One region of the Alteromonas nitratireducens genome, then DNA from elsewhere that is predicted to be linked to it. Evidence: predicted binding sites of a transcription regulator. Region 1 holds the regulator's gene; the other holds the start of a gene.
The links. The regulator ArgR, encoded in region 1, controls arginine synthesis, uptake and breakdown. The targets are predictions, from matches to a motif close to ANTGAATANNTATTCANT.
Positions count from the first base shown of each region.

Region 1 (3,430 bases):
TAATACAAAAACCAGCCCGGGAAGAATTGACGGTAACGTTGGGGCGACAGTCTGGTCGCAGACTCTCCACCGCAGGGATGCGGTGGCGAAGCCCTCAGGGACGGGTTCACGGCGTGTCTGTAACCAGACTGCCGCGCCCGACGAGATTACCGTTGATATTAACCGTTAACGAAGTCGACACCCAGTTTGATGTCACCACGCAGGCCTTCCAGCATATCCTGTTTGGCTTTCTCTTCGAAGTCGCTCAGATCGCCGTATGGCAGGATCTCTTCGACACCGTTTGCACCCAGGCGCACCGGGTGAGCGAAGAACGCGGCATCATCACTGCCGTCAGTCTGTACATAAGTGTACTCAACCACATTTTCACCCTGCATCGCTGCAATCAGAGACAGGCAGAAGCGCGCTGCGGCCTGACCCATAGACAGTGTTGCAGAACCGCCACCGGCTTTCGCTTCTACCACTTCGGTACCTGCGTTCTGGATACGGGTGGTCAGGCTGGCAATTTCATCATCAGAGAACGTAACACCTTCAACCTGTGACAGCAGAGGCAGAATCGTTGTACCTGAGTGTCCACCGATTACCGGAACGTGTACCGCTGACGGATCCAGATCTTTCAGCTCAGCAACGAAGGTCTCTGCACGGATAACATCAAGCGTAGTCACACCGAACAGCTTGTTTTTGTCGTAAACACCTTTCGCTTTCAGTGTTTCTGCAGCAATCGCGACGGTAGTGTTAACCGGGTTGGTGATAATACCGATACAGGCATTCGGACAATGCTCTGCACAGCCCTCAACCAGCGCTTTAACGATGCCGGCATTGGTGTTAAACAGATCAGAACGGTCCATACCCGGCTTACGAGGTACGCCCGCAGGAATCAGCACGATGTCAGCGTCTTTCAGCGCTACGCCAAGATCGTCTTTACCGTGACCGGTTACTTTTACCGCTGTAGGGATGTGGCTAAGATCAACCGCAACGCCCGGAACAACTGGCGCAACGTCATATAACGCCAGGCTTGAACCTGCTGGCATTTGTGTTTTCAACAACAAAGACAGCGCCTGACCAATACCACCGGCAGCACCTAACACGGCTACTTTCATACCATTTCTCCTATGGGATTACTCAACTAATTTCGGGTCGTCACACTAATGCAACGACGGGGAAAACTCAATCATCTGATCGTCGTAGACGACATTATACCCGACAATCTGACAATATTCAGGAACGTGAATGATTATGCATTTAAATTGAAGAAAGTTCACCTGTACGGCACAATATCCCGACATTCATCACAGTAGTAACGGCAACATGGCGAATCAAAAGCAAGAACAACTTATTAAAGCCTTTAAAGAAATTCTCAAACAGGAAAGTGCCGGCTCGCAGGGCGACATCGTGTCTGCATTAAAAAGTCAGGGTTTTGATAATATCAGCCAGTCAAAAGTCTCACGTATGCTAAGCAAATATGGCGCAGTGCGTACCCGTAATGCACGTGGCGACATGGTCTACTGCCTGCCCCCTGAACTTGGCATGCCGACGGCTAAAAGCCCGCTGAAACAACTGGTTCTGGATATTGTACACAACAATGTCATGGTGATTATTCGCACCAGCCCTGGCGCAGCACAACTGATTGCCCGACTGCTTGACTCATTAAGTCAGAAGGACGGCGTACTTGGAACCATCGCGGGCGACGACACTATTTTCATTGCACCCGCCGATGTCAGCCGCATTGAAGAAGTCAGACAGCGCGTTGAGAACTTATTCGAGAGCGTCTGAATTATTTTTTATCTTTTTCTCGCATAAAAAAACCCGCCGAAGCGGGTTTTTTTATTGCAAGGTTGTCAGCTTGCTTAGAAGCTGTATTCAACACCTACACGTACTTCCCACAGCGACGCGTCACCGCGACGTGTTTCTGGGTTAGACGTGTCAAAGTCAGCTGTATTGAATGGAACGCGCTCGGCGATACCCCAGTCGTCGTTCAGGAAGTTTGTGAAGTTGTCGAACACCACAAACGCACTTGCACGATGACCATCCATCAGGCCAGGCAGTTGCTGCGTGATACGCAGGTCAACCTTGTTCCACCACGAACCGTCTTCACCGTTACGCTCGTAACCTGGAGGCAGTACGTTGTTGCTGTCCAGATACGGGTTGAAGTTGTAGATGTCGTTCACGTCAGTGCCGTTGTCATCAGAACGCGGGTATGTGCGGCTGAATGGCTTACCAGACTGAATCATACCGAACGCACCAAAGGTGGTTGGGAATCCATCAAACAGTTCAACAGTGTACGTCAGTGACGCAGTCAGACGGTGCTCAATGTTGTAATCAGACAGAGAGGCAACCTGCTCCTGCGGGTCAAAGAACGCACGGTTCTGGTAGTTAGAGAACGCGACAGAACTGGTCATTGGCTGAATATCTTCAGCATGGTTGTAAGCATAACCTGCAATCAGGCTGATGCCGTTATCCCAGTCTTTAGACACACCGAATGACACAGTGTAAGACATCGCATCTTCGTCAGAGTTAGTCAGCACAAATGATGGCATACGAACACTGTCATAGATTGGATAACCATCTGCGTTCGTGCCAACCTGCTCTAAGTCACCACGCAGAACGATAGCCTGGTCACGTGTCTGAGACACCAACAGATCTGCCTGCACGAAGTAACCTTCTTCGGTTTCATGCGTCATGCCGAATGCAAACTTCAGTTCAGACGGAATGTCGAAGCTTGGATCCAGGTAGTTAATTTCGAAGTTAGCGCCCTGACCAGCGGCAACTGCATCATACAGTTCACCAGGGATACCATAACCGGGTCCTGCCGGTGCACCGTCTTCCACGCCTTTCCATACGATATCGTCGTCAAACAGACTGCGTGAACCGTCGGTGTAACCGAAGTTACGGCCACGCTGACCGAACTGCAGTACATTGTTGTTTGAGAAGTTGTTAGACAACCATACGTTCGGGTTACCGCCAGAGAACAGACCCAGACCACCGTGTAGCTCAGTGCTGTCGTTCAGGTAGTAGTTGAAGCCGATACGTGGCTGGATCAGACCTTCGCCGTCCAGGTTTGCAGAGTTAGAAAAACCATATTCTGCTACAAACTCTGCATTCTCAGTAGGACGATCGCTTGACGTGTACCAGTCATAACGCAGGCCCACTTTCAGTGTCAGATCATCATTGAAGTTGAACTGATCCTGGATGTATGCCGCGTGGGTTTCATAGCCCCAGTCAGCGGCGGCATCTTCAGGGTTACCAGAAGGTGCGTTGTTGTAGTAAATCGCGCCTGGCAGACCGGCTTCAAACGCTTCAATGCTGCCGAAACGAATTTCTGTTTCAGTGTGCTGTACGAATACATTGAACACGTTCAGTGCTTCACGCTCGTAACCGAACGTCAGGTCGTGACCGTTATCTGTTGCGTAGTAACCGCGCAGGATCAGGCCGT
Region 1 covers NZ_JBFNPK010000020.1:14,808-18,237, reverse strand. Annotated here, with positions in the region: gene mdh (malate dehydrogenase) at 159-1,097, opposite strand; gene argR (transcriptional regulator ArgR) at 1,306-1,770, shown strand; gene AB1N33_RS14575 (TonB-dependent receptor) at 1,845-3,430, opposite strand, start outside.

Region 2 (3,430 bases), on a different contig from region 1:
AGACCTTGCCAGACGTCAAAAGTGATGGTTTCCGTGGAGATAAAGAACCACGTCATAAAAATTGTGTAGGCTGCAATGATTGCAGCAGTCGCGCGCAGCGATACGTAATCCTGAACGCCGTCACGCTTCATACTTGCCTGATTGGTTACCATAATGCCACTCCCAATACGACTGTCAGCACAATCCAAAGACCAATCACAACGTTGGCGCTCAGGTTGCCTGACTCAAGTTCTTCCCAATACCCCATATCCATGATGGCGTGACGGATACCACCGAGCAGGTGATAGGTCAGCGCAGAGGCGGTGCCAATCGCAATCAGCTTGCCGATGATACCGTCCATCAATGCACTCACATGCGCGAACCCGTCAGCGGATGACACGGACACAGCCCATGCCCAGATGACGAATAACAGTGCGAAGAACATTGCGACACCGGTAACACGGTGAAGGATTGACGAAATAGCAGAGGGCGGAAATTTAATGGTATTCAGATCTAAATTTACTGGTCTTTGCTTTTTCACAATTTATGCCTGTTTGTTCCGTAGGGACAAAACCGGGTCATTTTGCAGTGTCCTGTAATGTCCCGGCGTGTTTATTTGTTAACGTGATCGCTCCCTGAGCTGTTAACATTTTGTGAATGTTTTGTAACTTGGTTAACAGACTTAACGGTCCTGTTTTCAAGTACGGCTGAGTATATCCAGCACATTGTACAATTACAATTTTTTGTGCCTTATTAGGACCTTAGTCTTATACCGTCTCCATTACATAGTGAAAACGCTAAAAACCGGATCAAAATTGATCGATTTAGTCCTGTTCGTCGTTATAAAGCGGGCGTAATAGTAGCAGTTGTCAATGTAGATAACTATGATAAGTCGAGCGGATTACGCGCATTTAATCTGTATGCTGAAAAAAGCAACACACACTGTTCAATCTTCGACCATACTCAGAAGACATTCTGTATTGCATGTCAGTGCGTTACGGCAGAGATTGACCAGAGTGCACAGCCGGTAGTGATTGATTTTCAGAGCAAATCGCGACCCGATATCATCAATTTCAATCCGGAATATTTATTGCGCCTATATGCATTTAAATTGACTTATCGGTACAGAATAAAGTACAACTACGCCACTTTTCCCAACGGGTCGGATACTTTTTATCCGATTTCGCTGCAAACAGAACCATTCTGAGGAGAGCATTTTATGGCAGATCAGAAAGCCATTCTTAAGGTCGGCGGTAAGGAAATCGAGCTTCCGGTTCTATCCCCTACCGAAGGTCAGGACGTTATTGATGTACGCACTCTCGGTAGCCACGGCTATTTCACCTACGACCCCGGTTTTTTGGCGACAGGATCCTGCGAGTCAGCTATCACTTATATTGATGGCGCAAAAGGTGTTCTGCTTCACCGCGGTTTCCCAATCGAGGAACTGGCACGTGATGCGGATTATCTGGAAGTGTGTCACATGCTGCTGCATGGTGATGCACCGACAAAAGAACAGTACGAAGAATTTAAAGCAACCATCACGCGCCACACAATGGTGCATGAACAGATTAATATGTTCTTCCATGGTTTCAGAAACGATGCGCATCCAATGGCAATGCTTTGCGGTACCGTTGGCGCAATGTCGTCGTTTTATCACAGCGATCTGGACGTAGGTAATGAAGAGCAGCGTATCCGTAGTGCACATCGCCTGATTGCGAAAATGCCTACGCTTGTTGCTATGTGCTACAAGTACAATATTGGCCAGCCATTCGTCTATCCGCGTAACGACCTGAGCTATGCTGCCAACTTCCTGAACATGATGTTCTCTGTACCGGCGGAAGATTATGAAATCAGCCCGGCTGTTGAGCGTGCAATGGATCGTATCTTTACCCTGCATGCTGACCACGAACAGAATGCATCAACGTCAACCGTTCGTCTTGCAGGCTCGTCTGGCGCTAATCCATATGCGTGTATCGCAGCAGGTGTTGCGTCTCTGTGGGGACCTGCCCATGGTGGTGCAAACGAAGCCTGCCTGAACATGCTGGAAGAAATCGGCAGTGTTGATCGTATTCCAGAGTTTATTGAGCGTGCGAAAGACAAGAACGATCCGTTCCGTCTGATGGGCTTCGGTCACCGTGTTTACAAAAACTATGACCCACGCGCTACCGTAATGCGTGAGAGCTGTCACGAAGTGCTCAAAGAGCTGAAAGTAAACGATCCTCTGCTGGATGTCGCGATGGAACTGGAGCGCATTGCACTGGAAGATGACTACTTCGCAGAGAAGAAACTGTTCCCGAATGTAGACTTCTACTCAGGCATCGTACTGAAAGCGATTGGTATTCCAACCAACATGTTCACGTGTATTTTTGCACTGTCACGTACGGTTGGCTGGATTTCACACTGGCACGAAATGATGAGCGATCCAAAACAGAAAATCGGTCGTCCTCGACAGCTGTACACCGGTCACAGCCAGCGTAAATACACACCAATCAACCGCTAATCAGTGGCTCTGTGTCATACTAAATAGCGCCCCCGTGGCGCTATTTTTTTAAGGAGACTGGTCCATGCCCTACTCTGCTGTATTTCTTGGCCTGGCAGGATTACTGCCCTTTTTATGTATGCCGCTGGCCATCGTAACAGACACCCTGCCACTGCCGCAGGCAGCACGGTATTTCACACAGTATTCTGCGGTTCTGCTTTCATTTTTCGGTGGGATCCACTGGTGGGATGCAATCAGCCACAAACGCTTTAATCATCAGATGGTGGTGGCCATGCTGCCGACCATCACCGGCTGGCTTTGTCTGGTGTTCAGTGGCACGCCACTGGTTTTAGGTATCCTGTCAATCAGCTACCTTGCCATCCTGTTTTACGACAAGTACATGCTGGCACTGCCTAAAAGCGACATCATGAGCTACATGACACTGCGCATGGGACTGACGACCGTCGTTGTACTGACCCACGCCTGGATGATTGCATTACTGACATAAAAAAAGGGTGACATGTCACCCTTTTTGCCTACGCCAGTCTGCCGGTCTGGTAATCATGCAGGGCCTGATGAATTTCGGCCTCCGTATTCATCACAAACGGCCCGTACTGTACCACTGGCTCGCCAATGGGTTCACCGGCAACCAGTATCGCCTTGCCGCCTTTTGGCGTGTCAATACTAACGCTGTCACCGTCGGTTAATACCGCGAGTGTTCCGGCGGTCAGCGTATAACCAGCCACACTGACAACGCCCTCATAACAATACACAAACGCACTATGAGACGCAGGCAGCGGCACGACCAGGGGCTCGGCGCTATCCTGGGTGGTAAAACGTAAATCGTAGAAATGCGGTGATACCGGGCTACCGGTTACCGGTCCTGTGGCGCCGTCATAGTTACCCGCCAGCACATGTACATTGACACCCGGCTTGTTCACAATCGGAACCTCAGAAGGTGGAATGTCCTGA
Region 2 covers NZ_JBFNPK010000001.1:315,340-318,769, reverse strand. Annotated here, with positions in the region: gene sdhD (succinate dehydrogenase, hydrophobic membrane anchor protein) at 1-152, opposite strand, end outside; gene sdhC (succinate dehydrogenase, cytochrome b556 subunit) at 146-520, opposite strand; gene AB1N33_RS01445 (citrate synthase) at 1,199-2,479, shown strand; gene AB1N33_RS01440 (DUF3429 domain-containing protein) at 2,544-2,966, shown strand; gene AB1N33_RS01435 (pirin family protein) at 2,995-3,430, opposite strand, start outside.
Region 2: a site for ArgR is predicted at 1,079-1,096, ahead of AB1N33_RS01445 (citrate synthase). Genes of this name have one in related genera too.